4 regions of the Staphylococcus massiliensis genome follow, and region 1 is predicted to be linked to each of the others. Evidence: riboswitches for the same ligand, from Rfam matches in the RefSeq annotation. Region 1 holds a riboswitch; each other region holds the start of a gene.

The links. Region 1 has a riboswitch for S-adenosylmethionine ahead of ACF3N8_RS11400 (methionine ABC transporter ATP-binding protein). Riboswitches for the same ligand answer to the same signal wherever they lie in the genome.
Region 2: another riboswitch for S-adenosylmethionine. It lies ahead of metK (methionine adenosyltransferase); the one in region 1 lies ahead of ACF3N8_RS11400 (methionine ABC transporter ATP-binding protein).
Region 3: another riboswitch for S-adenosylmethionine. It lies ahead of ACF3N8_RS02220 (alpha/beta fold hydrolase family protein); the one in region 1 lies ahead of ACF3N8_RS11400 (methionine ABC transporter ATP-binding protein).
Region 4: another riboswitch for S-adenosylmethionine. It lies ahead of ACF3N8_RS04385 (Na+/H+ antiporter NhaC family protein); the one in region 1 lies ahead of ACF3N8_RS11400 (methionine ABC transporter ATP-binding protein).

The regions. Positions count from the first base shown of each region.
Region 1 covers NZ_CP171119.1:2,374,596-2,382,505, reverse strand. The annotation lists gene ACF3N8_RS11420 (arsenate reductase family protein) at 53-406, shown strand; gene gcvH (glycine cleavage system protein GcvH) at 471-851, shown strand; gene ACF3N8_RS11410 (toprim domain-containing protein) at 944-1,339, shown strand; gene ACF3N8_RS11405 (thioredoxin family protein) at 1,305-1,604, shown strand; SAM riboswitch class I at 1,663-1,766, shown strand; gene ACF3N8_RS11400 (methionine ABC transporter ATP-binding protein) at 1,849-2,880, shown strand; gene ACF3N8_RS11395 (methionine ABC transporter permease) at 2,864-3,559, shown strand; gene ACF3N8_RS11390 (MetQ/NlpA family ABC transporter substrate-binding protein) at 3,581-4,399, shown strand; gene ACF3N8_RS11385 (DUF368 domain-containing protein) at 4,464-5,324, opposite strand; gene sufC (Fe-S cluster assembly ATPase SufC) at 5,720-6,493, shown strand; gene sufD (Fe-S cluster assembly protein SufD) at 6,521-7,828, shown strand; gene ACF3N8_RS11370 (cysteine desulfurase) at 7,862-7,910, shown strand, end outside.
Region 2 covers NZ_CP171119.1:1,344,466-1,352,375, forward strand. The annotation lists gene pckA (phosphoenolpyruvate carboxykinase (ATP)) at 1-1,106, opposite strand, end outside; SAM riboswitch class I at 1,264-1,377, shown strand; gene metK (methionine adenosyltransferase) at 1,489-2,691, shown strand; gene ACF3N8_RS06605 (NERD domain-containing protein) at 2,868-3,773, shown strand; gene ACF3N8_RS06610 (CrcB family protein) at 3,833-4,189, opposite strand; gene crcB (fluoride efflux transporter CrcB) at 4,182-4,553, opposite strand; gene ACF3N8_RS06620 (hypothetical protein) at 4,718-5,023, opposite strand; gene ACF3N8_RS06625 (transaldolase) at 5,219-5,929, shown strand; gene ACF3N8_RS06630 (hypothetical protein) at 6,003-6,347, opposite strand; gene ACF3N8_RS06635 (YolD-like family protein) at 6,481-6,891, opposite strand; gene ACF3N8_RS06640 (hypothetical protein) at 7,039-7,479, shown strand; gene ACF3N8_RS06645 (competence protein ComK) at 7,469-7,910, opposite strand, start outside.
Region 3 covers NZ_CP171119.1:462,828-470,737, forward strand. The annotation lists gene dnaB (replicative DNA helicase) at 187-1,584, opposite strand; gene rplI (50S ribosomal protein L9) at 1,610-2,056, opposite strand; gene ACF3N8_RS02210 (DHH family phosphoesterase) at 2,053-4,020, opposite strand; gene ACF3N8_RS02215 (DUF2232 domain-containing protein) at 4,035-4,937, opposite strand; gene ACF3N8_RS02220 (alpha/beta fold hydrolase family protein) at 5,039-6,004, opposite strand; SAM riboswitch class I at 6,061-6,158, opposite strand; gene serS (serine--tRNA ligase) at 6,595-7,881, opposite strand.
Region 4 covers NZ_CP171119.1:944,705-952,614, forward strand. The annotation lists gene hutU (urocanate hydratase) at 1-1,488, shown strand, start outside; gene hutI (imidazolonepropionase) at 1,488-2,723, shown strand; gene ACF3N8_RS04380 (amidohydrolase) at 2,882-4,009, shown strand; SAM riboswitch class I at 4,131-4,226, shown strand; gene ACF3N8_RS04385 (Na+/H+ antiporter NhaC family protein) at 4,296-5,609, shown strand; gene ACF3N8_RS04390 (SRPBCC domain-containing protein) at 5,695-6,180, shown strand; gene ACF3N8_RS04395 (catalase) at 6,581-7,910, shown strand, end outside.

The DNA.
Region 1 (7,910 bases):
TTAATAAATTTTTGATATATTGTAACTAACAAGTTGAGGAGGTTTTTAAGCCATGATCAAATTTTACCAATACCAAAATTGTACTTCATGTAAGAAAGCTGCAAAATTCTTAACAGAGTACGGTGTAAGCTATGAACCTATTGATTTAATCCAATTTACACCTAATGAATCAGAATTCAAAGAGATTATTGAACAAACAGGTGTAGACATCAACAAATTATTTAATACACGTGGTGCGAAATACCGCGAACTTGGTCTTAAAGATAAACTTAAGACATTATCTAATGACGAAAAACTAGAACTTTTAGCATCAGATGGCATGCTTGTTAAGCGACCAATGGCGATTTTAGGTGATAAAATCACGCTTGGTTTTAAAGAAGAAGAATATCGTAACACATGGCTATAATAGTTGATTGCCATGAATTGTTATGGCATGATTGAATTGTAAATATATTTAGGAGGGGATTTTCGTGGCAGTGCCAAAGGAATTAAAATATTCAAAAGAACATGAATGGGTAAAAGTTGATGGAGATACTGTATTAATTGGTATCACTGACTACGCTCAAAACGAATTAGGAGATATCGTATTCGTTGAATTACCAGAAGTTGACGAAGAAATCAGCGAAGGGGATTCATTTGGTAGCGTTGAATCAGTAAAAACTGTATCAGAATTATACGCGCCAGTATCTGGTAAAGTAGTTGAAATCAACGACGAATTAGAAGATAGCCCAGAATTTGTTAACGAATCTCCGTATGAAAAGGCATGGATGGTTAAAGTTGAATTAAGTGATGAAAGTCAATTAGATGCATTACTTGATGCTGAAAAGTACGAAGAAATGATTGGTGAATAATATGCCCTAAACTCCACGATATTACATAATATCATGGAGTTTTTCTTTTTAATCCTTTTACGTGGACAATAATTTTTTAGAGGGTGAATACCATGACGATGATTCAAAAAGTAATTGTTGTAGAAGGTAAATCAGATAAAAAACGCGTTAAAGAAGTATTAAATGAATCAGTTGAAATAATCTGTACTCATGGCACGATGAGTATTGAAAAAATAGATAACATGCTTGATGATTTATACGACAAGGATGTCTTCATCTTAGCTGATGCTGATGAAGAAGGGGAAAAAATCAGAAAGTGGTTTAGAATGTATTTAAGTGAAAGTACGCATATTTACATTGATTCTACTTATAACGAAGTTTCACGTTGTCCTAGACATTATTTATCACGTCGATTAGAAAGATTTGGCTTTAAAGTTAAGAAAGATTTTGTTTTGAAGGGAAAATACACGTACCATGAATGTTACAGAGCAATCGAACAATATATCTGAGCATTTTGACAAAGAGAAACATTTAATATTCGGTTATACACCTACATGTGGTACCTGTAAAGTTTCTGAAAGAATGCTCGATATCGCAAACGAAATTACAAAGCTTCCTATCACGAAGTTGGATTTGAATGTACTACCAGAATTTAATCAACAACACGAAATCCAATCAGTACCGATACTTATGATTATGTCATACGGTAAAGAAGTAAAAAGACTGTATGCGTTTCAATCAGTTACCAATTTGTTAGAAAATTTGAAAAATTAGATTGACGCATCGCTTTTTAGGTGGTAGGATTATAAACAATAAATGAATACGACAAATACTCTTATCGAGAGTGGTGGAGGGATGTGCCCTATGAAGCCCGGCAACCGTCTTAGGATATGGTGCCAAGTCACATGAAATCTTTTGGATTTCTGAAGATGAGAGAAAGATACTAGATAGCTTTCTCTTATTATTTTAAGAGAAAGCTTTTTTCATTTATTTAGTAAGCTTTGGGAGGATAGATAGTGTGATTGAACTTAAAGAGATTGTTAAAACATTTTCAACGAAAAAACTTAACGTTACTGCAGTTGATCATGTTAATCTTACAATTCCTAAAGGTAGTATATTTGGGGTTATTGGTTTCTCTGGTGCAGGTAAAAGTACGTTGATACGGCTTTTTAACTATTTAGAGCAACCTACATCAGGCCAAATTTTAGTCGATGGTGAAGATTTAGGAAAGCTATCTAAAAAGGAACTTAGGCAGAAACGCCAAAAGGTTAGTATGATTTTCCAACACTTTAATTTATTATGGTCACGAACGGTTTTAAGGAACGTTATGTTTCCACTCGAAATTGCTGGGGTTCCGACTCAAGAAGCAAAACAACGTGCACGAAACTTGATAGAACGTGTAGGTTTGAAAGGCCGGGAGGATGCATATCCTTCTGAATTATCAGGTGGTCAAAAGCAACGTGTTGGTATTGCGCGTGCTTTAGCGAACGACCCTACAGTTTTATTATGTGACGAAGCGACAAGTGCTTTAGACCCTCAAACAACAGAAGAAATCCTAGATTTACTTGTTCAAATAAAGGAAGAACAGAACTTAACGATTGTTCTAATCACACACGAAATGCAAGTCATCCGTAAAATATGCGATGAGGTTGCTGTGATGGAACAAGGACGTGTGATAGAGCAAGGTTCAGTTAAAGATGTGTTTGAGAACCCTCAAAGTGATGTAACGAAACGTTTTGTTAAGAAGGATTTAAATCAAGAGTCTGATATTGAAACTCATACATATATAGACGCGTTTCAAGAAGGTCATTTATTGCATTTAAAGTTCGTCGATGGGAATACAACACGACCTATAATTTCAGAAATTTCAAAACAGTTAGACGTTTCTATTAATATTTTAGAGGCGCATATCAAGCATCTTAAATCAGGTGAAGTTGGCTATTTAATTGTTCATATTCCTAAAGTATCGGTTTCGATTGATACGTTGCTTGAGGCGTTTGAGCATCATCATGTAGAAGTGGAGGTGCTTCAAGATGGGCAAAAGCTTTAGTGAAATCGTACAAGAAATGATCACGATGCCGAACATTAAATGGGATGAAGTTTGGCTTGCTTTATATGAAACCGTATATATGACCGTTGTTTCAACCCTATTTGCTTTTGTATTCGGTCTTATCTTAGGGATATTGCTTTTCCAAACATCAAAGGGCAAATCGACATTTAGTAGAGTGTTCTACAGTATCGTTTCCTTTATCGTGAATTTATTCCGAGCGATACCATTTATCATATTAATCCTATTATTGATACCGTTTACGAGTTTAATATTAGGAACGATTAGTGGACCGACTGGTGCATTACCAGCACTCATTATTGGAGCTGCACCTTTCTATGCGAGACTTGTTGAAATTGCTTTAAAAGAAATAGATAAAGGTGTTATTGAAGCGGCTACTTCTATGGGAGCGAATACGTGGGCTATCGTATTTAAAGTTTTACTTCCTGAATCAATGCCAGCTTTAGTTTCAGGTATTACAGTTACATCTATCGCTTTAGTTGGTTCAACTGCAATTGCGGGTGTTATTGGCGCAGGCGGTTTAGGTAACTTAGCTTATTTAACAGGTTTTACTCGAAATCAAAATGATGTGATCTTGATTTCAACAATCTTTATTTTATTACTTGTATTTATCATTCAATTTTCAGGTGATTTTATCGCTCGAAAAATAGATAAACGTTAATTTATGGGAGGTTATTTAATTATGAAAAGGTTATTATTTTTATTAGTGTTAACACTTGTATTAGTAGCTTGTGGTAATAAAGAAGCTAAAAAAGATGGTGATGATAAGTCGATTACAGTAGGTGCTTCACCAGCGCCACATGCTGAAATTTTAGAAGAGGCTAAACCGCTTTTAAAAGAGAAGGGCTATGACTTAAAAGTTAAAACAATTAACGATTATACGACGCCTAACAAATTATTAGATGCTGGAGAGCTTGATGCTAACTTCTTCCAACATACACCATATTTAGACACTGAGAAGAAAGACAAGAAATATAAAATTGAATCTGTAGGTAATGTTCACTTAGAACCAATGGCTGTTTATTCTAAAAAGCACAAAAGCTTAAAAGATTTACCTAAGGGTGCGGAAGTATTCGTATCTAATAACCCTGCTGAAGAAGGACGTTTCTTAAAATTCTTCGTTGATGAAGGTTTAATTAAATTAAAAGATGGCGTTAAAATTCAAGATGCGAAGTTTGATGATATTGTAGAAAATAAAAAAGATATTAAATTTAACAACAAGCAATCTGCAGAATTCTTACCTAAAACGTATCAAAACGGTGAAGGAGACGCTGTAATCATTAATTCTAACTTTGCGATTGAACAAAAGTTAAATCCTCAAAAAGATTCTATCGCCCTTGAGAATCCTGAAGATAACCCATATGCGAACTTAATCGCTGTTCAAGAAGGTCAAAAGGATTCTAAGAAAGCTAAAGCACTATTAGAAGCATTACAGTCTAAAGAAATCCAAGAATTCATTAAGAAGAAATATAACGGTGCAGTGATTCCTGCTACTGAATAATGTATACACGCAACAAAAAAGCCAACGTGGTCTGATGTGACCGCGTTGGCTTTTTAAATGTTGTCTAATCAATTGTTTCAGTCTTAGCTGTTTCTTTTCCGAGGAAGTAACTGATACAAAAACCTACAATTAACGTAATAATTGAAACGATCCATGTTAACGGTGTTGTAGGTAAACCAGGGAAAATTGCAGCTATAGAACCGATTACAAGTCCTAATATAACCGCATAGGTTAAGTACGGGTGATGCGTTAAGCAATAATTTATAAGCTTACTTGTTGTTGCAAAGCCTACTAAAATACCAAGTCCTACTGCAATAATGACAGGTAATACTGAGAAGTTAAACGACGTTAACTCTGAAATTGCGAACGTTACAGAACCATAAATACCTATAAGTAAAAGTATAAATGATCCTGAAATACCCGGTAGTAACATTGCACTTGAAGCTAATATGCCACCTATGAAACATTTGATTAAGAATCCAAGATTGATATCTAAGTGAGCAGGTTCGTGTTTAGAACCGCCGTTCATTAATGTTAATCCAACTAATAAAGCAATACCTAAGAAGATTAGGACGTAGTGCTTGCCTTTGAAGTTTTTCTTGTAATTCGCAAGTGTTAATAGGAAAGGAATAATACCAATGATTAATCCTAAGAAGAAAAAGTTAGTTGGCACGTGGTGTTCACTTAGTAAGTAATTGATAAGTTTACTTAAAGAACCTATCGCGAGTAACATACCAATTCCGATTGGTATTAGAAATAAAATGCTTTTCAAGAAGTCTTTAGAGAACAAGCGACTGACTGCGTTAATGAAGTCGTCGTAAATTCCTAGAAGTAGGGCGATTGTTCCACCACTTACACCAGGAATGAGATCGCTAGTACCCATAGCGAATCCTCTAAAGATATTTGTCCATTTAAATTGTTTCATCTTATACATCCTTCGCAATTTTTTGATAGTGTAACATTTAACAATAAAGATTGAACTGACCTTAAGATGTATTTTTTGTACATTGTCTCATGTATTCTATCATATACGACATCTTTTAGATAAAGGTTTAAATTTTAAAGTGTAAATGACGACCTCTTTTGTAAAAGTATATTGAGAACAAAAACCTGTTGATTATCATTTGCTTTTTTTAATTGTTATAAATAAGGAAAACGATTCGAGATTTTAACTAAACGATTATAAAGGGAATCATGTTTATAATTGTGCATAATTACGTTATAATTAGGTGACAAGCAAATATCCTAACATTTTGACGTTAGATTAAAATTATTATAAACTAAATAGGAAATCACAATATTATTCTGGAGGGAATTTTAATGCCATCAACATTAGAAATTAAAGACTTACACGTGTCTATTGAAGATAAAGAGATTTTAAAAGGTGTTAATTTAACAATTAATGCAGGTGAAATTCATGCGGTTATGGGACCTAACGGTACTGGTAAATCAACTTTATCAGCTGCAATCATGGGTCACCCTAACTACGAAGTTACACAAGGTGAAGTTTTACTTGACGGTGTAAATATCCTTGAATTAGAAGTAGATGAAAGAGCTAAAGCAGGTTTATTCTTAGCTATGCAATATCCATCTGAAATTTCAGGCGTTACTAATGCTGACTTCATGCGTTCTTCTATCAATGCTAAACGCGAAGAAGGCGATGAAATTAACTTAATGCAATTCATCAAGAAGTTAGACAAAGAAATGGAATTCTTAGACATGGATAAAGACATGGCGCAACGTTACCTTAATGAAGGTTTCTCTGGCGGTGAGAAAAAACGTAACGAAATCTTACAATTATTAATGTTACAACCTAAATTCGCTATTCTTGACGAAATCGATTCAGGTTTAGATATCGACGCATTAAAAGTCGTTTCTAAAGGTATCAATGAAATGCGCGGAGACGAATTCGGTTCATTAATCATCACACACTATCAACGTTTATTAAACTACATCACACCAGACCACGTACACGTTATGTACAACGGTATAATTGTTAAATCAGGTGGCGCAGAACTTGCTAAACGCCTTGAAGAAGAAGGTTATGAGTGGGTTAAAGAAGAACACGATTCATTAGAAGCAGCTGAAAAATAATCAATCATCAATAGGAGGAAATAAAGTATGACTACTGAAACATTAAATATTTCTTTAGACCAACTTGTTGATTATTCACAAGCCCAACAAGAACCTTCTTGGATGACTGAATTACGTAAAGAAGCGTTTAACAAACTTGAGTCTTTAGAAATGCCAAAACCAGATAAAACGAAATTAAATAAATGGGATTTCGATACTTTTAAACAACACAACGTTGAAGGTAGTGCGTATGAAGATTTAAACGACTTACCAGAAGCTTTAAATCAAATTATCAACGTTGATAATTCACCAAACTTAATCATTCAACATAACAACTCATTAGCCTTTTCAAGAGTATCTGAACAAGCTCAAAAAGACGGCGTTATCGTTGAAGGTATCGAAGAAGCGCTTAAAAACCATAGCGACCTAGTCGAAAAATACTACATGAAAGATGCTGTAACTGTTGATGAACACCGTTTAACAGCGTTACACACAGCATTAATGAATGGCGGCGTATTTGTTTACGTACCTAAGAACGTTGTAGTTGAAGATCCTGTTCACTACGTTGTTTTACACGATGATGACAACGCTAGTTTCTTCAACCACGTATTACTTGTTACTGAAGAAAGCGCTGAAGTAACATACGTTGAAAACTACCTTTCAACAGCTTCAGGTGAAGGTAACCAATTAAACGTTATTTCAGAAGTTGTAGCAGGTGCTAACTCTAAAGTAACTTACGGTGCCGTGGACTATTTAGACAAAGGCTTTACTGGCCACATTATTAGACGTGGTGTAACAGCTCAAGATAGTTCTATTAACTGGGCATTAGGTTTAATGAATGATGGTAACCAAATCATCGATAACACAACTAATTTAATCGGCGACCGTTCTACAAGTGAATTAAAATCAGTTGTAGTTGGTGTTGGTGAGCAAACAGTTAACTTAACTTCTAAAATTGTTCAATATGGTCAAGAAACAGATGGCTATATTCTTAAACACGGTGTAATGAAAGAGAACGCTTCATCAATCTTTAACGGAATTGGACACATCAAGCATGGTGGCTCTAAATCAATGGCTAACCAAGAATCTCGTGTATTAATGCTTTCTGAAAATGCACGTGGTGACGCTAACCCAATTTTATTAATCGATGAAGATGATGTTGAAGCTGGTCACGCTGCTTCAGTAGGTCGTGTTGACCCTGAACAACTTTACTATTTAATGAGTCGTGGTATCTCAAGAAAAGAAGCAGAACGCTTAGTTATCCACGGTTTCTTAAACCCAGTTGTACGTGAATTACCAATTGAAGATGTTAAGAAACAATTACGTGAAGTTATTGAACTTAAAGTTAATAAATAACGTATTTATATATACAGAAAGGCCTGTGATACAGTGACCGAGACAACTTTTAACGTAGAGAATATTATTAAAGACTTTCCTA
Region 2 (7,910 bases), 1.0 Mb from region 1:
TGATACATAGCTTGGCTCTTAGTTAATTTAGAGATAGGTGGTAACACACCGAATGCATCTGCAGTTAAGAAGATGATTGTGTTAGGGTGTGCAGCTTTTGATGGTACCACAATATTATCAATATGGTGGATAGGGTAAGCAGCACGTGTATTTTCAGTGTACTTATTATCATCAAAGTCAACGTCACCATGTTCATCAACTACAACGTTTTCTAAAACTGTACCATATTTTAAAGCACTATAAATTTGTGGCTCTTTATCTTTTGAAAGATTAATTGCTTTAGCGTAGCAACCACCTTCGATATTGAATACACCGTTTTCGTTCCAACCGTGCTCATCGTCACCGATTAATTTACGATCTGGATCAGCTGAAAGTGTTGTTTTACCAGTACCTGATAAACCGAAGAATAAAGCAACATCGCCTTTATCTCCAACGTTAGCTGAACAGTGCATACTCATGATATCGTTTTGTGGTAATAAGTAATTCATTACTGAGAAGATACCTTTTTTCATTTCACCAGCGTACTCAGTACCGCCGATCAAGATTGTTTTATGTTTGAATGATGTAATAATGAAAGTTTCTGATTTCGTGCCGTCTACTTCAGGGTCTGCTTTAAAAGTAGGGGCAGAAATAATTGTAAATTCAGGATTAATAGATTCTGCTTCCTCTACGCTTTCTGGGCGAATGAACATTGTTTTTGCAAATAAATTATGCCAAGCAAGTTCATTAACAACAGTTAATTTTAGCTCAGAGTCTTTGTCACTACCTGCATAACCATTGAAAACAAATAATTCATCTTTTTCATCTAGGTAATTAACGACTTTATCATAAAGATTTAAGAAAACTTCTTCAGAGATAGGTTGGTTAATATCTCCCCAATCTACTTCGTCAGCGATTTCAGGATCATCTACAATGAATTTGTCTTTAGGTGAACGACCAGTATATTTACCAGTTTTCATGTTGATAGCACCAAGTTCTGTTAATTCACCTTCATCTCTTTCTAAAATTTTGTTATATAATTCCGTTGTGCTTAATTGAAAATGAGACGTGTCTTTTGCTATAATGTCATCAATCTTCGTGTTATTCGTCCCCATGTCAATTGTCATATAGAATCCCTCCAATAGTTATTACGGTAATGTAAGCATTTACATGAAATTAGTATAACACATTTGTATTATTATTCCATGCTATTACTAGAGATTTTAAAGATTTTCATAAAATTGACAAGCTTAATAAACTTAGGTAGTATGTAGCTAACGGATTCTCTTATCCTGAGTGGTGGAGGGACATGGACCCAACGAAGCCCAGCAACCTCTTTTATCCTATATAAAAGAAAGGTGCCAAACCGTTTGCAGACAATAGTCTGAACGATAAGAGCGAATGGACGGATTAAGCCTTCTCTCTATCTTAATAGTGAAGAAGGTTTTTTTATTTAGCTCTATAAAATCAAAGAGAATTTTCGTAATATAAATTTTAAAGGAGTATAAAATGACTACTAACAGAAGATTATTCACGTCAGAATCTGTTACTGAAGGACATCCTGATAAAATTGCTGACCAAATTTCCGATGCAGTTTTAGATGAAATTTTAAAAGGCGATAAGAATGCGCGTGTTGCCTGTGAAACGACAGTAACAACAGGAATGGCGCTAATCGCAGGAGAAATTTCTACATCAACGTACGTCGATATCCCTAAAGTTGTACGCGAAACAGTTAAAGGCATTGGTTATACACGTGCTAAGTATGGATATGACTACAAAACAATGTCTGTATTAACTGCAATTGATGAGCAATCACCTGATATTGCTCAAGGTGTTGATCGCGCATTAGAATACCGTGATGACGATAAAGAACAAGAAATTGAAGCAACTGGTGCTGGTGACCAAGGTTTAATGTTCGGTTTCGCGACGAATGAAACTGAAACATACATGCCTTTACCTATCTATTTATCACACCAATTATCTAAACGTTTAAGCGATGTACGTAAGGATGGTACTTTAGCTTACTTACGTCCAGATGGTAAAGTACAAGTTACTGTTGAATATGATGAAAATCATAAACCAGTTCGTGTAGATACGATTGTTGTGTCATCTCAACACCATGAAGATATTGAGTTAAGTAAAATTGAAAATGATATAAAAGAACATGTTATTTATCCTGTCGTTGCTGAAAACTTAATTGATGCAGAAACGAAATTCTACATTAATCCTACTGGCCGTTTCGTAATTGGTGGGCCACAAGGTGATGCAGGTTTAACAGGTAGAAAGATTATTGTAGACACTTATGGTGGTTATGCGCGACACGGCGGCGGTGCTTTCAGTGGTAAAGATCCAACTAAAGTTGACCGTTCTGCTTCATATGCAGCACGTTATGTAGCTAAGAATATCGTTGCAGCAGGTTTAAGTGATAAGTGTGAAGTTCAACTCGCTTATGCAATTGGTAAGGCCGAGCCTGTATCTATTTCAATTGATACATTCAACACTAACAAAGTTCCTGAGCCGTTACTTGTTGAAGCGGTTCGAGATATCTTTGATTTACGACCAGCAGGTATCATTGAAATGTTAAATTTACGTCAACCAATCTATAAGCAGACTGCAGCATATGGTCATTTTGGACGTACTGACATCCAATTACCATGGGAAGAAATTGATAAAGTTGATGCATTAAATGCTTTTATAGAAAAAGTTAAATAGTTTTAACAAAAAATCATACGAAACTATCGAATGATAAGCTATATTCTATTATAATAGGGTATAGCTTATTTTAAATCAGATTGAGCCGTTAAAAATAGAAACATCATACATAGTTTACTTTGTAAATTGAATATTTCTGTTTGTCTGATTGTAGAAGAAAGGGAGCGTTTTATCATATGGCTTTAGATGCAATAAGCATTAGTTTAATTGTAGCAACACTACTTGCAATTATATTCTTTATCCTATTTCTCGTTGCGCTTAGCAGCAAAAAGAAAGCAAAACAAAAATTAGAGGATCAATATAACTCTAAACATTCAGAATTACATCAGAATCATGAAGAAGCTCTAGAGAAAGAAAGAATAGAAAATAAGAAAACGATTACGAAACAAAAAGAAGATTACGAAGCTACGGTAAATTCAAAAGATAGAGAAATTGATGCTTTAAAATTATTCTCTAAAAATAAAAGTGAGTATATCACTGACATGCGTCTTTTAGGTATTCGTGAACGCTTAGTAAATGAAAAGCGTATCCGTCCTGAAGATATGCATATTATGGCAAACATCTTTTTACCAAAGCAAAACTTTGAAGATGTTTCTAGAATCAGTCACTTAGTACTTACACGTACGGGTCTTTATTTAATCGATTCTCAACTTTTAAAAGGACATGTGTATTACGGTGTTAATCAGTCTCAATTTGGAAAGCTTCCAGTTATGGAACAAGTTTTCAACACGCTTGATTTAGAAATAACTGCACCACATACGATTGTTTTAGATCAAAATGATGATAAACATTCTTTATCTGTAGTTGATTACACAACACATATTACGAAAGTTGAACGTTTAGCTGAAACGTTAAAACGTGAATTAGATTTAAAATACCTACCAACAACGCTTTTATACTTTAACCCTAAATATGATGGCGCAGTAACAATCTCTAATTTCCAAGAGACGTCTCATACTCGCGCGTTAGTTGGACCTGAACAACTTAATGAATACTTTAATAAGTTCGTCTTCCACGGACGTATTCAATACAATGTTGAAGAACTGCAAGAAATTATGGATAAAATTGAAAGCTTCAATTAAATTGAAAGCACTATAGCGATACCGAATAGGTACGCTATAGTGCTTTTTTTAAACCCTATTTACACGTAGTATCCCAATAGACAACATAATAATCCTAGGACAAATTGCACCAAAGCATAGATATAAAAGTAAGGTGAAGGTTTATTATCGTCATTTAACATTTGAATCAATTCGTACATCATTGTAGAAAATGTTGTTAAACCACCTAACATGCCTGTGACAATTAAAGTTTTTAATGAATCATTTAAATCGAACTGCGATATATATCCAATTAAAAAACATCCCACTAAATTAACAACAGTTGTTGCTAAAGGAAAGGTTACTTTAGGGAAGGACTTTTTAAAAAGATTCGTAATCAATCCTCTTAAAACAGCTCCGACGCCACCACCTAGTAGCACGAGTAAGATTTTAATCATGTTTAACCTTACCTCCTAACGCAAAACCCTTCATGCAAAATGTAAGTCCCGCTAAAAAGCTTAAAATTGCGTATGAAAGTGCGAGCCAAATTTGATGATGATTAAGCATTTGAACGATTTCAAATTGAAAGGTTGAAAAGGTTGTTAGTGCGCCGACAAACCCTGTCGTAACGCCTTTCTTTACATTAGGATGATCTTGAAATAGTTGTATCGCAGCATGGGACAGGTATCCCATTAAGAAAGCACCGATTATATTTGCGATAAAGGTACCAACTGGAAGGTCTGTAGGCTCGTGGAGAAATGAAAGAAGGTAGCGAAGCAAGGCACCAATCGCGCCTCCTATAAAAATATATACATATTGCATATTGTCACCTCATTAAAAAAAGAGTGAGGCAGAAACCCGATGTGGTTCAAAGATTTCTTAATCTCACTCTGGCAATTTGCCTTAATCGAACTAAATTAAATTGAATCCATAAATCATCTTAATAACACTAAAGTCGTGCTAATTTCGTTTGATTGAATACGTAATTAATTAAATATACCGAATGTGTATAAAGCTGCTAAAATATGTAAGGCAATTACAATCATGATTATGAAAGGTAATATACGTGACGCACCGCGTACCCATCCACTATGAGAATGTAGTGATTTAATCGATTTATCGTTAAAATGTATGGCAAGTAGTATGATAATCGTATTCACGATACTACATATTAATATAAGTAAAATGATTGATTTAAAGTGAAAATCTAATAGTGGATTTAACGTATTAAAGTAACAACTAATTAAAATTAATATTAAGGATAGAAAAAAGTATTTTTTAGATGTATTCATAATATCCTCCTATAATTCTCAACATACATCATAGCACAAATAATTTCTTTTTATCTAATATTCATGAATAAATTTCTAGATAGCCCCTTAAAATAGCTATCATATACGAAAAATGGTATAACTTATTTATATACATACCTAGTGTAAATCAACTTTAAACAGTAACACGATTCATATAGGATAGGAGGAATAAGTATGTCTAATTTAAATGTTGAAGTATTTGCGGATGGTGCAGACATCGAGCAAATGAAACAAGCTTACCAAAACAAAGAGGTAGATGGCTTTACGACTAACCCTAGTTTAATGGCTAAAGCTGGTGTTACGGACTATAAGGCTTTTGCGAGTGAAGTTGTTCAAGCAATCCCTGATGCTTCGATTTCATTTGAAGTGTTCGCGAATGACATGGAAACAATGGAGAAAGAAGCTGAGATTTTAAAGGAATATGGTGACAACGTGTTCGTAAAAATTCCTGTTGTGAATACGAATGGTGAATCCATGATTCCACTTATTGAAAAGCTCTCACACAAAGATGTAAAACTTAATGTCACTGCGGTTTACACGATTGAACAAGTGAAAGCTATCACTGAAGCGGTTAAAGAAGGTGTACCTACATACGTCTCAGTATTTGCGGGACGTATCGCAGACACAGGTGTTGATCCGCTACCTTTAATGAAAGAATCGGTTAAAGTGACGCATGAAAAAGAAGGCGTTAAGTTATTATGGGCGAGTTGCCGAGAATTATTTAACGTCATTCAAGCTGATGAAATCGGCGCTGACATTATCACTTGCCCAGCTGACGTTGTTAAAAAGATCCCGAACATTGGTCGTAATATCGATGAACTGTCAGTTGATACAGTTAAAGGGTTTGAAAAAGATATTCTAAAGAGTGGTTTAAGTATTTTATAAAAAACTAAAAAAATTAGCCTTGAATGATGGTTGAGGTACCGTCATTCAAGGCTTTTATCATTTAACCATGCACTTAAATATATTGTTTGGCTATATTACGACTCTCGCAATATTTATGATATGCCGCATTCAAAGTATCTAAATTCTTATTATTATCTATGATCAAATGTTCTAATTCTTCATGAATCGCATAAATACGTGTGACTAAGTGCTCTAAGTTCTTTTCAGCAAACTCTTCGCTTGTAAATATAAAGAATTCAATGTGTAAGTTTAATGTATAAATTTTTTGAACATCGTTTAAATCTTTATAGTTAAAAGGGTTTTCTTTGGTGTTTCTTACTTTCTTCATTAAAAAAGAGATATGCTCATCCACTTGGGAGAATTTGCGTCTCAAAAAGATTGTTTTACGATTGCTCATAGTTAGTCGGCACCTCCAATGTAAGTAAGCATTAACAATTACATTATAGCCTAATTTAGATAAAAAATGTAAATATTTTACATTTGTTGTTGAATTGCTTGCGATTATCACTTTTTTAATCGTATATGAGGTGTCATATTATTTCTAAAATATCTGTTATGCGGAGTTTCTGTGTTTGGTTGTTCACTTTCACGATAATTAAATTTTCGTGATGATACACTTTAGAAAGTGATCCTTCAAGTTGGTTGACTTCTCCCTCGCTAAAATATTTAATTTTACATCTAGGTTCGTGGAAAAGCTTAAAACATAACATATGATTTAACTCTGCTAACTGATCTTCACTTAGAAGCGGCTTTGTAATCTTACTTTGATCGTCGATGTGGTTTTGGATAGCATCAAACTGTTCTGGTATCGTGGCGAACGGTGCCCATTTAACCATACCGCGTCCTTTAGGAATTCTAGGGTTTAAATATTGCCTTGGAATATTGCGATAATCCGTTTCATCTTTATATGCATCTGGTAGATTTTGGAAAGTAGTATGCATGATTGATCACCTCGTCATCACTTATTATAAGAACATATGTTCTGTTTGTCTATATCTTTCATGTAAAAATTAAATTAAGATTGTTTAAACCAACCAAAAACTATAAAATATGAACATAATGATTGTTTAATAAAAAAGGGTGACGTAATGGAAAAGGAAGCATTTTATAAGCACGTGCAAAAACAATTATGGTTTTTAAATTTTAAAGAAAAGCAAAAGCTTAAAACTGTCATTCAGCATGACAAAACTGGTGAAAAGGTGGAGCATCAAAATCCGAATGCTTATGCTCAGAACTTTCTCAAGACATATATATTTAAAGATAAACCAGTTACAAAAGGGAATTTGATTTCCGCGTTAGTTGGACTGTTTATTTCTAATATATTAGGACTTGGATTATTCTTGTTCGGATTAATAACATTGTTAAATAGCGTGCACCATTTTATAAGACCGATGAATGATTTAAGTGTTATGAACAATACGTTGATTCTGCTCGGGTCGGTCATCATCATGTTGGTTAGTATCTTTTTCTTAAAAGTTACGATTGGTTATTTTACGAAAAAGCTATTAATGTATAAGTTTAATCAATAGCATAACTTAAAAAATATAACATTAAGCCTTCTTTCCACTTTTTAGACAATAATTGGTAGGGAAGATTAACACTTAACTGAACATTACCTTTAAAATGAATCGTAGTTTCATTTGTAGATTGTTGTGATAAACCTACAACGTTACATAAATTGATATAGGTATTGATAGGTGAACGCTTAGCAAATAAAGGAAGTAACAAAAGGTCATTGTGTACAAATATTGGAAGTAGTTTATTAATATTCAATATTTGTTTAGCGATGGCTTTTTGTGTTTTTAAAGACTTTTGATGTTTGTGGAGGAGCATGTTTAAAAGGTTTACATGTGTCATATCGACTTGAACAGGCTGAGGTTGTTGCATGTAGTATAGATCAAATTGGAAGTCTTGACTGTATGAAGTAGTGAAGTACAACAAAGAATGAGTTGGAACATGC
Region 3 (7,910 bases), 490 kb from region 1:
TTAAAAGGCGTGCGCCACCGCGATTACGAACCAACAAAAGCCCGCTAAGGCCGTCGTTACAACGTTTATCGCTCAATACATTCTTTTTAAAAATACATACTTCTGAATGATTATGAACGATAAATCAATACAAAAACCGTACATTAAAGCATAAAAACTTTTAAATGTACGGTTAAATACTTCGCATTACATTTCTGCGTGTGCGTAATCAATGTCTGTAAATTTATTATATTGTTTCATGAAGTGAAGTTTAACGGTTCCTGTAGGGCCGTTACGTTGCTTGGCGATAATAATCTCAATCTCACCATTATCATCATTCGTTTGAGGTAAGTTGTCGCCATCTTCATCGTCGTCATCTTCACCACGGTTATAATAATCTTCACGATATAAGAAAGCTACAATATCCGCGTCTTGCTCGATAGACCCTGATTCACGAATATCACTCATCATAGGTCGTTTATCTTGTCGCTGTTCAACACCACGTGATAACTGACTGAGTGCAATCACAGGGCACTCCATCTCTCTTGCGATAGCTTTCAATGTACGCGAAATCTCTGACACTTCTTGTTGACGGTTATCTGACATACGAGAACCGCTTCCTTGAATCAGTTGTAAGTAGTCGATCACAATCATATCGAGGCCGTGCTCTTGTTTAAGACGACGACACTTTGATCTAATATCTGTGATTCGAATACCTGGCGTATCATCGATGAAAATCTTCGTACGTGACAACTTACCGACTGCAATCGTGAAACGATTCCAATCTTCTTCAGTCATCGTACCGGTACGTAAACGGTTTGAGTCTACGTTACCTGAACTACAAATCATACGCGTTGCGAGCTGGTCAGCACCCATCTCTAGTGAAAAGATACCTACCGTAAATTGATCTTCGTGTGTCGCAACCTTTTGCGCAATATTTAGTGCGAAGGCAGTCTTACCGACAGATGGTCTTGCTGCTAAGATGATTAAATCATTGCGGTTAAAGCCCGCTGTCATATTATCTAAATCACGGTACCCTGTTGGGATACCAGGTGTTTGACCACTATTCTGATCAAGCAATTCTGCATTATCGTACACATCACCTAAGACGTCACGAATATCTTTAAAGCCGTCACTCTCACGTGTAGACGAAATATCAAGAATACGTTTTTCGGCGTCATTTAACACGACTTCTAAATCTAACTCATCATTATAACCATCATTTGCGATACTCTCAGCAACATAAATCAACTTACGCTTAATCGCATGCTTAATTACGATGTCGATATAATGATCGATGTTACGAGTTGTAGGTAAGTTATTCGCAAGTTCAGCGAGATATGATGGTCCACCTGACTCACTGAGCTTACCTTCAGTCGTGAGTTGTTCGAGTAATGTAACGATGTCGATCTCTTTGCCGTCTTCATTTAAATTCATCATGGCACGGAAGATGTGTTGATGTGCCATACGATAAAATGACTCAGGAAGTAAGACTTCCTGAGTTGTTATAATCAGTTCTGGATCAATGAGAACTGCACCAAGTACAGACTGCTCTGCTTCATTGTTATGTGGCATTTGATTTTGTTGTTGATACATACCATCCATACGGAGCACCTCATTACCTTACGTATTATTTTTCCACTGTGTGAACGCGTAATGTACCTTCTACTTCTTTGTGAAGTTTAATTGGTACGTTCGTATAACCAAGTGCGTGGATACCATTTGGTAAATCCATCTTACGTTTATCTACTTTGATATCATGTTGGTCTTTAAGTGCTTCAGCGATTTGTTTCGTGCTCACTGAACCAAATAATTTACCGCCTTCACCTGATTTAGCCGTAACTTCAACTTCTAATTCACTTAAACGTTCTTTTAACTTTTTAGCGTCTTCTAATTCTTGTTGTTTTTCTTCTTCTTTACGTTTATTTTGTTGTTCTAATTGTTTTAAGTTACCTGGTGTTGCTTCAACTGCTAAGTTCTTTTTTAAAAGGAAGTTATTCGCATAACCTACTGGTACGTCTTTAACTTCGCCTTTCTTACCTTTACCTTTAACATCTTCTGTGAAAATTACTTTCATGATTCGTCACTCCTATTCATCTGTTCTGTAATTGCTTCTTGAAGTTGTGCGATTGCATCTTCTATATTTGAATCTTTAAGTTGTGTTGCAGCATTTGTTAAATGTCCGCCGCCACCTAATGCTTCCATCGTAAGTTGCACGTTAATTTCACCAAGCGAACGTGCTGATATACCAATTAAGTTCTCTTCACGTTTCGCTACCACATAGGATGCCTCAACGCCATCAAGACTTAATAATTCGTCTGCCGCCTGAGCGACTGTTACCGGATGATAAATCTTTTCGTCAGAGCCATGTGCGATTGCTACGCCATGATCTTGTAATTCTACCGTACGAATTAATTCAGAACGATTAATATACGTATCAATATCATCCTTTAAGAAATGTTGCGTCAGAATTGTATCTGCACCGTGTGCTCTTAAATAGCTTGCTGCATCAAAAGTCCTAGAACCAGTACGTAGTGTAAAGTTGCGTGTATCTACAATAATACCTGCAAACATCACTGTCGACTCTAAACGTGTTAAACGTTGTTCTTTAGGTTGATACTCAAGCAATTCTGTAACAAGCTCAGCAGTCGAACTTGCATAAGGTTCCATATAAACAAGTAATGGGTTTGATATGAAACTATCACCACGTCTGTGATGGTCAATAACCACACGACGGTTTGCTTTATTTAAAATATTTTCATCAAGAACCATTTCTGGTTTGTGTGTATCTACAACAACGAGGGTTGTCTTAGATGTCATGATATCCCAAGCTTCATCCGATGTAATAAAGCGTTCTTTAAGTTCTGGTTTCTCATCAATTTCATTCATTACTCGGCGTAATGTTGGGTCTATATCTTCTTCATTTAATACGATATATGCATCAAGGTTATTCATCATCGCAAATCGTGATACCCCGATAGCTGCACCGATTGCATCAAGGTCAGGTCTCGTGTGACCCATAACAATCACTTTGTCACCTTCCATTAAAATGTCTTTTAAAGCGTGAGAAATAACACGCGCACGAACTCGCGTACGTTTCTCCATCGGGTCAGTCTTACCGCCATAGAAACGAACGTTACCATTCATATTCTTGATGGCAACTTGGTCACCACCACGACCTAGCGCTAAGTCTAAGCCTGATTGTGATAATTCACCTAAATCAATGAGGTTATCTGAACCTTCACCGATACCAATACTTAATGTAAGTTGTGCACGGTAACCGACACTCTTTTCACGAAGTTGACTTAAAATATCAAAGTTCGTATCTTCAATTTCCTTTAAGATACGATGGTTTAAGTATGCGACAAACTGGTCTGAGCTATAACGTTTAAAGTAAACGTCATGCTCTGTTGCCCAGCGGTTAATCACTCTTGTAACCATTGAGTTGATTTCTGAACGTTGTGTGTCGTTCATATTCTGCGTGATTTCATCATAGTTATCTAGGAAAAGCGTTGCAATGATTGGACGCTGATCTTCAAATAATTGAGAAGTCTGTACCTCTTCAGTAATATCGAAGAAATAAAGTACGCCTTCCTCTTCTGCGTGACTAACACGGTAGTGATATGGTTCGTCTGTAATTTCGATTTCTTCTGTCTTTTCTAATTGCTTTAAAATATTAGGATAAACCTCATTAATCGGATCCGAAATGACGTTACGATCAATGCGATCATGCATAAATTGGTTTAACCACTCGATTTGGTCATTTTCATCGAGAATGACGATACCAATCGGCAACGTCTTTACTGCTCTATCACTCGTTCCACATATTTCACCACTTAGTTGATTGACGTATTCGTCCATCTTCTTGTAAGCGTGTCTTAACATGAAAGCTGTAATGATAATCATTACGATAAGACCAATCGTTACAAATAAAGCCAATAACGGCCTAAATATGAACCATATAACAACGATAGCGATCGATGTAATCACCATTAAAAGATAAGGGATTAACAGTGACTTTTTAGTGGTTTGACGGTTCATTTTGTCACCTCAAATCATTTTTTAATGAAGCCTTTTAAATTTATACCTAAATCTAACATTCCAATGAGTCTCGTAATCGGATAAAAGATAACACCTAAAATCACGAAAATAACGGATACCGCTGTAGGGAATCGTTTCTTGTGCGCGAAGTAATGTATTAAACTTAATCCTTGAATAAACATAACTAATTGTAACATAACTTGTAAGTTCAATAGAATGCTTGTCCATGTGTTAATTTCCGTTGTAAACATCATACCCAATAATACGACAAAATATATCCACAAGAATGAGCGGTTCATTTCCCATGAATACAAGGGTTTGAATGATGGTGTTGCAATCTTAAATTCACGTAACATTGGAAAAGTGATGAGTAGATTTAAAAATACAATGAATATGATAAAAAGTACTAAAAATGATGGGAAAGACGCACTTAAGGTATGAATACTATTTTCTAACATATCCATTGACTCTTTAGACACATCACTTACTTTTTGCGCTTCTTTCATTAATGATTCTAACGGTTTAATCATTTGATATGTGAGTGGAATCATTTTTATACTTTGTAAAATCATGATAACCACTAAAGTGATCAGACTTGATATAAATGAAGCTAAGTAAAAAATGCGTTCCTTTGATGCGCGTTCTTTTAACAATTGACCGATCACGGCACTTAAAATAAAGATGATAATTACAATACTTAATGCAAAGACACTTTTCGTAAGCGTTGTAATTATCACCGTGATTAATGCACTCATGCCAAATGATGGAATTGATTTGTGCCATAATACGATACCTGGAATTGTTGCAAATAAAAGTAACAATACGCTAAGCCATGGTACGAAGCTTAATATTATAGCTAAGACAATCATGACACTTGTAGCAATCATCGTTGCTTTAACATCTATTTTCGAAAACAATAATGCCACTTCCAAACTTTATAATCTTTAATCTCTATTCTACAATCTTTAGCGTTGTTATACAATTGTAGTATATTGATTTACAAATCATCAAATTCGGTTTATTTACGCTTATTTCGCGTTACTTTTAAAAAATGATATAAGTTGGGTGCCCATATATTGAAGTTCAATAAAAATCCATCATGACCTACGTTGTCAGGCACATAGAAATGCCTATGATATTTAAATCGTTTCCCTACGTGATAGACGTCTTCGTTTGGATACAATAAATCGTCTTTAAATCCTACTGTGAGGACTTTAGTTTCGAGCGATTTGAAGACTGCATCAACATCTTCACGGCCTCTATCAATATTATGACTGTCTAAGACGTCGAGCAGTGTCAGGTAACACTTCAAATCGAAGCGTTCCTTGAATTTGTCTCCTTGATACTTCTGGTAACTTACCACTTCTTCAGGCGTAAAATTTTCTTCGTAAGACTTTGAAGATCGATACGTTAAGAACCCAATTTGTCTTGCTAAACTTAGCCCTTCCTTACCCGCTAAATGTATACTTTGTCTCGCTATCTCATTGAATGCGCGGCTATATGAAGATGTCTTACACGTTGAAGCGAGAATTACGGCTTTCTTAACGTTAAACTGGTTATTATATAGCAGTTCTATCGCTTGCATACCACCTAAGGACGCTCCGATTAAGATATCAATCGTTTTAAACCCTAAGTGTGAAATACCGATTTCAATCGCGCGAACGATATCTCGTATCGTTAATCTCTCTGGAAAAGCACGCTCAGTTAATGCTGAACTTGAACCAAATGGACTACCTATAACATTGAACGTTAAAAATTGATAATCATGTACAGGCATATATCCCCCATCAATGATTTCTCGCCACCAGCCTGGATCATCATCTGTACCATAAGTTAGATGGTTTCCTGTAAGCGCATGGCAAATGAGGACGAGTGGTTGACCCTTGTAGCCTACGTGCTCGTATCTGAGTTTAAGATTTTCTATTGTTTCACCTGATTCAGTTGTAAATTCACCTAAATGTAACGTATCTACTGTATAGTTCATTCCAAAACCTCCTTGCATATTAAAAAAACACCTTACTCGATTGTAAGGTGTTTGTAGACTTATCAATCGAATGAACGTTGGTTGTAGCACCGTGTCTTGAGATCGGTTGCTGAAGTCTCATCGGGCCAAGTCCCTCCACTTCTCTTAATAAGCAATATGAAATTGATTAAGTTAATCATAACTTATATGGCTTTATTATTAAAGTGATATGTCAAAATATTCTGATAAAAATTACTTTATAGCATCCTTAGTTACACTTCCGTTTGTCTGAAGTAAGACAAACGTCATACTCGGAAAGCTAATATTATGGCGTTTTATTGCTTGTGAATTTTTACTCGAAAATTTAGACTTCCCTGATATTTTTAGACACCCTTCAAACTCCCCTACCCCACCAGGGGGGGTTACTTAATTTAAATAAAACCCTTGATTTAAAGGGCTTTTAAAAAAGAGGCGACCTTAAAAGCAACCTCCCCTCTTCTTAAGTACAATTCATCTTTAATGTCTTAGCAATGATAAAAAAAGAAAGCAACTAGATCGATTCGTAACCGATCTAGATGCTCCTGTTAAAAGCCATTTATAATGTTTAAGATTTATTTATTGATTGGTTCAATCTTAGTTTTACCACCCATGAATGGAACAAGCGCTTCAGGGATTGTAATAGAACCGTCTTCGTTTTGATAGTTTTCAACGATAGCTGCGAACGTACGACCTACTGCTAGACCACTACCATTTAATGTGTGTGCAAATTCTGGTTTAGCATCTTTATCGCGTTTGAAACGGATATTTGCACGGCGTGCTTGGAAGTCAGTTACGTTAGAGCAAGAACTGATTTCTTTGTATTCATTGTAGCTTGGTAACCAAACTTCTAAGTCGTAAGTTTTGCTTGCGCCGAAGCCGATATCACCTGTACATAAGATTACACGACGATATGGTAAGCCTAATTCTTCAAGGATGCTTTCAGCGTTCTCAGTCATTTCTTCTAAAGCATTCCAAGAATCTTCTGGTTTCTCGAAACGTACTAATTCAACTTTGTCGAATTGGTGTAAACGGATAAGACCTCTAGTGTCACGGCCTGCAGAACCCGCTTCACTACGGAAACAAGCTGACATTCCAGTGAATTTCTCAGGTAAGACACCTGGTTGGATAACTTCGTCACGGTAATAGTTTGTTAAAGGTACTTCAGCAGTTGGGATTGTGTAAAGACCTTCTTTTTCAACTTTGAATAAGTCTTCTTCGAATTTAGGTAACTGACCAGTACCATACATTGAATCAGCGTTAACTAATTGTGGTACCATCATTTCAGTGTAACCGTTTTGAGTTGTATGTTTAGTAAGCATGTAGTTCATTAAAGCACGTTCAAGTAACGCACCATCGTTTGTTAAGTATACGAAACGTGCACCAGAAACTTTTGCAGCACGTTCAAAGTTAGCCATCTTAAGATCTTCTACTAAGTCCCAATGAGCTTTGTAATCGAAGTCGAATTCACGTGGCGTACCCCATTTTTTAACTTCAACGTTGTCTTCATCTGAATCACCTTCAGGTACATCGTCATGAATGAAGTTTGGTATACGTGCTAATTTATCTTCAATTTCAGTTTTAACTTCTTTTAATTTAGCGTCTAAGTCTTTGATTTTGTCGCCAACTTCACGCATAGCTTTAATCGCATCATCCGCGTCTTCTTTATTACGTTTTTTCTGAGCGATTTCTTCACTTGCTTTGTTACGCTCAGCTTTAAGTTGTTCAGTTTCGTTAATGTATTCACGGCTTTTTGCATCAAGCTCTAGAACTTCATCAACAACACTAGGCTCCATACCTCTTAATCTAACTTTTTCTTTAACGTAATCAGGTTCATTTCTAAAAACTTTAATATCTAACATCTTCTAAAAACACCCTTTCAAATTTATAT
Region 4 (7,910 bases), 980 kb from region 1:
ATCGTTGAAACACTTCGTAATTTAGAAAAAGACGAAACAATGTTAGTTCAATCAGGTAAGCCAGTAGCTGTATTTAAAACTCATGATGAAGCACCACGTGTTTTATTATCAAACTCAGTATTAGTTCCACATTGGGCTAACTGGGATCACTTCAACGAATTAGATAAAAAAGGTTTAATGATGTACGGCCAAATGACAGCTGGTAGCTGGATTTACATTGGTTCACAAGGTATCGTACAAGGTACTTTCGAAACATTTGCTGAGCTTGCTAGACAACATTTTGATGAAGACTTAAGCGGCACAATTACATTAACTGCTGGTTTAGGCGGCATGGGTGGTGCGCAACCACTAGCTGTAACAATGAACGGCGGTGTTGTTATCGGTATTGATGTTGATGAAACACGTATCGACAAACGTATTGAAACACGATATTGCGACGTTAAAACAAGCGATTTAGAAGAAGCAATTAAATTAGCTACAGAAGCTCGTGATGAAGGCAAAGCTTTATCAATTGGTTTAGTTGCTAACGCAGTAGATGTATATGAAGATTTACTTAAACGTGATGACTTTAAAGTGGATATCATCACTGACCAAACTAGTGCACATGACCCATTAAATGGTTATGTTCCACATGGTTATTCTTTAGAAGAAGCGAAAAAATTACGTGAAGACGATCCACAAGAATACGTTAAAAAAGCGAACGCTTCTATGCGTAGACACGTTGAACAAATGTTAGAATTCCAAGAAAAAGGTGCCATTGCATTCGACTATGGTAATAACATTCGTCAAGTAGCGCATAACGAAGGTTTAGAAAACGCATTTGATTTCCCAGGTTTCGTTCCTGCATACATCCGTCCATTATTCTGTGAAGGTAAAGGACCTTTCCGTTTCGCTGCATTAAGCGGTGATCCTAAGGATATCGAACGTGCAGACGAAGAAATGCGTAAATTATTCCCTGAAAATGAAAAACTTAATCGTTGGTTAGACTTAGCTCAAGAAAAAATCTCATTCCAAGGTTTACCATCTCGTATTGCTTGGTTAGGTTATGGTGAACGTGCGAAAATGGGTGTAGCACTTAATAAATTAGTGCGCGACGGAGAAATTTCAGCACCTATCGTTATCGGCCGTGACCACTTAGATTCAGGTTCAGTAGCAAGTCCTAACCGTGAAACTGAAGGTATGCAAGATGGTTCTGACGCTGTAGGTGACTGGGCAGTACTTAACGCTTTAATCAACACAGCTGCAGGTGGTTCATGGATTTCATTCCACCACGGTGGCGGTGTAGGTATGGGTTACTCACTTCATGCTGGTATGGTAGTTGTAGCTGACGGTTCAGAAAAAGCTGAAAAACGCTTAGAACGTGTATTAACTACAGATCCGGGTATGGGAGTAGTAAGACATGCTGATGCAGGTTATGACATCGCTAAAGAAGTAGCAAAAGAAAAAGGTGTTCATATTCCAATGATTACAGAGAAAGGTGATAAGTAATGAACGATTTAGTTATTCAAAACATTAAGGAGCTTGTATTACCTAAGAAGACTGACAAACCTTTAAAAGGTAAAGCACTTGATGAATTAGAAATTGTTGAGAACGGTACAGTTGTCGTTAAGGACGGTAAAATCGTTTATGCTGGTCCGCATACAGAAGAGTACGAAGCTGAAGAAACAATCGACGCTACTGGTAAAGTTGTATCACCATCTTTAGTAGATGCGCATACACACTTAATTCACGGTGGTTCTCGTGAACACGAAATGAGCTTAAAACGCCAAGGTGCTTCATATTTAGAAATCCTTGAACAAGGTGGCGGCATCCTTTCTACAGTAGAATCTACACGTAAAGCATCTGAAGATGAACTATTCGAAAAAGCAGAACATGACTTATTAACAATGATTCACCATGGTGTGTTAGCTGTTGAAAGTAAAAGTGGTTATGGCTTAGATAAAGAAAACGAATTAAAACAACTTAAAGTTTCAAATCGTTTAGCTGAAAAGTATAACCTAGATATGCGTCACACTTTCCTTGGACCACACGCTGTACCTAAAGATGCTGAATCAAACGAAGCATTCTTAGAAGAAATGATTAATTTATTACCTGAAGTTAAAGAATATGCAGACTTCGCTGATATCTTCTGCGAAACAGGCGTATTCTCAATCGAAGAATCTAAGCGTTATATGCAAGAAGCTAAGAAACATGGTTTCGACGTGAAAATCCACGCTGACGAAATCGACCCATTAGGTGGTTTAGGACTTGCAATTGATGAAGATGCAATTTCTGCTGACCACTTAGTTGCTTCAAGTGACGAAGATAAGAAAAAACTTAAAGATAGCGAAACTGTAGCTGTATTATTACCAGGTACAACATTCTACCTTGGTAAAGAAGAATATGCAGATGCACGTGGTATGTTAGAAAACGACGGTGCAATTGCAATCGCTACAGACTACAACCCAGGTAGTTGTGTAACTAACAACTTACAAATGGTTATGGCTATCGCAGCATTAAAACTTAAATTATCACCAAACGAAATTTGGAATGCTGTAACAGTTAACGCTGCTAAAGCAATCAACGTTGATGCAGGTACTATTAACGAAGGTGACAAAGCGAATATCGTGCTTTGGAACGCACCTAACCACGAATTCGTTACGTACAAATATGGTGTTAACCATGTAGATAAAGTTATCAAAGACGGTAAAGTTATCGTAGATCGTGACTTATCTTTAAAATAAAGCATTGACTAAATGCTATACCCCAACGCTTTAGATAAGTGTTGGGGTATTTTTATAATCTTTTTTACGCTATGTTATCACAAAATTCTAAAAATTGTGTTATCATAGCACTATAGTTTTCGTTAGGCGTATTTTTAAATAACAGGGGAGTCGATATCATGTATGACTATGAACAAACGATTGAATGGAGACGGATGTTTCATCGCTATCCAGAACTTTCTGATGAAGAATATCGTACGACTAAAAACATTAAGAAGATCCTTAAAAAGTTCGACATCAAGATATTAGATTTTGACCTTGAGACGGGTGTTGTTGCTGAAGTTGGTTCAGGGGATCGCATGATTGCCATACGTTCAGACATCGATGCCTTACCTATTCATGAGGAAGTGTTTAACACCTTTAGATCTAAATATGATGACGTGATGCATGCATGTGGTCACGACATTCATATGGCGAGCGTGCTAAGTGCTGCAGTTAAGTTAAAGCGCATTGAGGATGAACTTCAAGGGAGTGTGAGATTTGTCTTTCAACCAGCAGAAGAACTTGGTCATGGTGCTACAGACATGGTTAAGGCGAATGTGTTAGAAGGTTGCGAGGCGATACTTGGTTTTCACAATTATCCTTCTTTAAAAGTCGGTGAATTCGGAGTGAAATCAGGTATCTTAACATCTAATGTTGATCGTTTCGAGTTTGAAATCACTGGAAAAGGCGCGCACGCAGCGCGACCGGAAGATGGTAACGATCCTTCAATCGTTTTAGGTCAGTTAATTACAAGCATACAATCTATAGTAAGTCGCAATGTTTCAGCGTTTGATCGCGCTGTTGTATCTATAGGTGAAGTGACAAGTGGTAAAACATGGAATGTCATTCCAGAGACTGCTTATGTACAAGGTACCGTGAGAACCTTTGATAAGAAGGTTCAAAGCTATGTTGAAAAACGATTAAAAGACATTGCGACTGGCTTAGAAACCATGTTTGATGTCGATATCAAGACAACCTATACTCATTTACCTGGTGCTGTGTACAATGATTATAAACTTACTGAACAATCGATTGAAGTGGCAAAAGAAACTGGATATGACGTAACAATTTTTGATGAACCACTCACAATTGGCGAAGATTTTTCTGGCTTTACGAAGCACTATCCAGGTGTGTTCGTTATGATTGGCTCAGAAAGTGAGTATCAGTTGCATCATCCGAAATATGATCCAGATGAAGGTATTCTAGAAAAAGTACCGGACTATTTCGTGACATTAGCGAAGCGGTTACTTAATCAGGAAAGTTGATTGATTAAGTGTACCAAATATATTTAATTAAGAATTAAATTTAAATCATGTATTGATTAAATGTTTTACCAATGCTAAAATGAGTTATTAACTCGAGCACAAATTCAAAAATCTTATATAGATCTTATCAAGAGAAGTGGAGGGACTGGCCCTACGAAACTTCGGCAACATGGTGATGCGTGTGCCAATTCCAGAAGCAATATGCTGAAGATAAGAAGTTAAATTCAACCTTTCTTCTTTTTCACATATTAAAGAAGAAAGGTTTTTATTTTAAGGAAGTGATGATATGACAAAGGAAAAGGGAAATGTATGGGGCTTATTGCCTTTATTAATATTTGTAACGTTATTTATCGGAGTAGGCATTATCACTGGTAACTTTAGCACGATGCCTTTAAATATTTCGATTATGATTGCTGTAGTAATTGCATTATTTATGAACCATAAAACGTCCTTTAGTAAAAAGGTCGACGTCTTTACGAAAGGTGCAGGACATTCTAATATCATTCTAATGGTATTTATCTTCTTACTCGCAGGTGCCTTTTCAAAGGTGACAGAAGAGATGGGAGGCGTTGAGTCAACTGTTAACTTAGGTTTATCTTTGATTCCCACTAATTTATTACTCGTAGGGTTATTCTTAATTTGTATGTTTATTTCAATCTCAATGGGAACGTCCGTAGGTACTGTTGCAGCGATTGCACCAGTTGGATTTGGAATTAGCCAAGCAACGGATGTATCAAGCGCACTTGTGATGGCAACTGTAGTAGGTGGTGCGATGTTTGGTGATAACTTATCTATGATTTCAGATACAACGATCGCTGCTGTACGTACTCAGAAGACGCAAATGAAGGATAAGTTTAAGGTGAACTTTAGGATTGTATTACCTGGTGCCATTTTGACAATGGTGCTTTTATGGATCCTGACGCATGGTATTACACTCGATCAATCTAAGTCATATGATTTTAATTTAGTGAAAGTGATACCTTATTTATTAGTACTTATTTTGGCTTTAATCGGTGTTAATGTCGTGATTGTGCTGTTATCTGGTACGCTCTTATCAGGCATTATTGGATTTATAGATGGCTCGTTTGATTGGAAGGGCTTTTTAAAGGCAGCCTCTGAAGGTGTCATTGGTATGGAAGACACGGCGATTATCGCGCTCTTAATCGGTGGTTTAATTTCGATTATCGAGTTCAATGGCGGTATTAGATGGTTGCTTGAATTTGTGAATGCCAAGGTTAAGTCGAGACGCGGTGCAGAACTTGGTATTGCTGGCCTTGTCAGTGTTGCTGATATTTCAACAGCGAATAATACGATTTCAATCTTAATGGCCGGTCCTCTTGCGAAAAGGATTGCCGACAAGTACGACATTGATCCAAGAAAGTCGGCAAGTATCTTAGATATCTTTGGTAGTTGTTTCCAAGGGTTCTTACCGTATAGTCCGCAAGTTATTGCAGCAGCTGGTGTCGCAAGTATTTCACCAGTAATGCTAATTCCTTACTCGTTCTACCCATTCATTCTTGGAATTAGTGGTGTTGTCGCGATTATACTTGGTTTACCAGTTCTTAAATCTAAACGAAAAGCCGCTCATAACGAAAATTAAGACCATATAGTTTTTGACTTTGTGTATTATACGTTAGAATATATATTAACAAGTATGATAGACGAAGAATGGATGTGTAAAGCTAATGCAAGAAGAAACAGTGCAAATTGAAATTGTTCGTTTAATGAAAGTTTCGCCTGAAACACTATATCAAGCTTGGCTCCACCCTGAATTATTGCGTCAGTGGTTCTTAACAACGCCAAGAACGAATCAAAAGCTCGACAATGACCCTGTAGAAGGTGGAACTTACGAAATTATTGATGCTAAAAATCAAAAGGAATTACGTGTAGTTGGTACATACCAAGTACTTATTCCTGATCAACACATTGTCATGACAATGGGTATGCCGCATTTAAGTGATGTTGAAGATTTAATTGAACTTTACTTTGAGGAACGTGAACCTGGCATTTGCCAAATGACATTTAGATATCAAAGTGATATTCCTAAGGAGCGTCGTTTAACACGTCTTGAATACAAGCAAAAGAAAAAGGAATATCATGATTCCACTGTGCATGGATTTGAAATGATGTTTGATAAACTACAACAAGTAATTGAAGAAGACGACGAATAATTTCCTTAACAGCATGCTTTCCTGGGGCGTGGCCGGAGCCTGTAGTCTCCGGACTCACGCTACTCCCCTAGGAGTCAGCTGTTAGGAAATTATCTTACTCTTACGAATCGTATTTCATTAAGAACAAATTGAATCAATGACTGAGATGACCGACACGTATGCGTGTCGGTTTTTCTTTTGGTGATAGGGCGTAGCTATCTAAAAAACGTTTGTGGTGCTATAGGGCTTTTCAAGGAGGGGCGCCACGGAGATGATGTAAATAATGATTATTGCTATGTAACATATTTCATCCATGACATATTATTACAATAATTGGTAGTAATTTGCTTGTAGCGTTTTTAATGTTTCGGAAGTGGTAAATAGGAAGTATATCTACATATATCTAAAGGGAGGATTTACTGTGGTTAACAAAAAAGAACAAGATTTAGAAAAAGATATTGTAAATAATGACGGTAAAGCAATGACGACGAACCAAGGTCTTAAAGTAAGCGAAGATGAAAATTCACTACGCGCTGGTGAACGTGGTCCTACACTTCTTGAAGATTTCCATTTCAGAGAAAAAATGACGCATTTCGACCATGAACGTATTCCTGAACGTATCGTGCACGCACGTGGTTTCGGCGCACATGGTGAATTCGAATTATATGAAGACTTATCTGAATATACGTATGCGGACTTCTTAACAGATACGTCTAAAAAGACACCAGTATTCGTACGTATCTCAACAGTTCAAGGGTCAAAAGGTTCTCCAGACGCAGTTCGTGACGTACGTGGTTTCGCGACTAAATTCTATACTGACCAAGGTGTATTTGACTTAGTAGGTAACAACATTCCAGTATTCTTTATTCAAGACGCTATTAAGTTCCCTGATTTAATTCATGCTGTTAAACCAGAGCCACATAACGAAATGCCTCAAGGTGGTTCAGCTCACGATACTTTCTGGGATTTCTTTGCACAAAATCCTGAATCAACACATACAGCTATGTGGGCTATGAGTGACCGTGGTATTCCTAAGAATATTCGTCAAATCGAAGGTTTTGGTGTGCATACATTCCGTTTAGTAAACAAAGAAGGTAAAGCACATTTCGTGAAATTCCATTGGAAACCTGTGCACGGGTTAGAATCTATGGTATGGGATGAAGCGCAAATTGTTTGCGGTAAAGATATCGACTTCCATAGAAAAGACCTTTATGAATCAATTGCGAAAGGTGATTACCCAGCTTGGGAATTAGGTCTTCAAATTTTACCTGAAGAAGATGAATTTAAATTTGACTTTGATATTTTAGACCCTACTAAGATTTGGCCAGAAGACGAAGTGCCAGTTAAAAAAGTAGGTAAAATGACTTTAAACCGTAACGTTGATAATGTATTTGCTGAAACTGAACAAGTGGCATTCCACCCAGGTCATATTGTTCCAGGTTTAGACTTTACTAATGACCCATTATTACAAGGACGTTTATTCTCTTACACAGATACTCAAATTTCACGTCTTGGTGGACCTAACTTTCATCAAATTCCAATCAACCGTTCAGTAGCACCGGTTCATAACAACCAACGTGACGGTATGCATCAAATGAACGTACACCGTGGTCAAACGGCGTACCATAAGAATGCGATTAACAACAATGATCCTCATACAACACCGCAATCAGAAGGTGGCTTCGCTCATTACCAAGAAAAAATCGATGCGCATAAAATTCAAAAACGTAGCGAAAGCTTTAAAGATTACT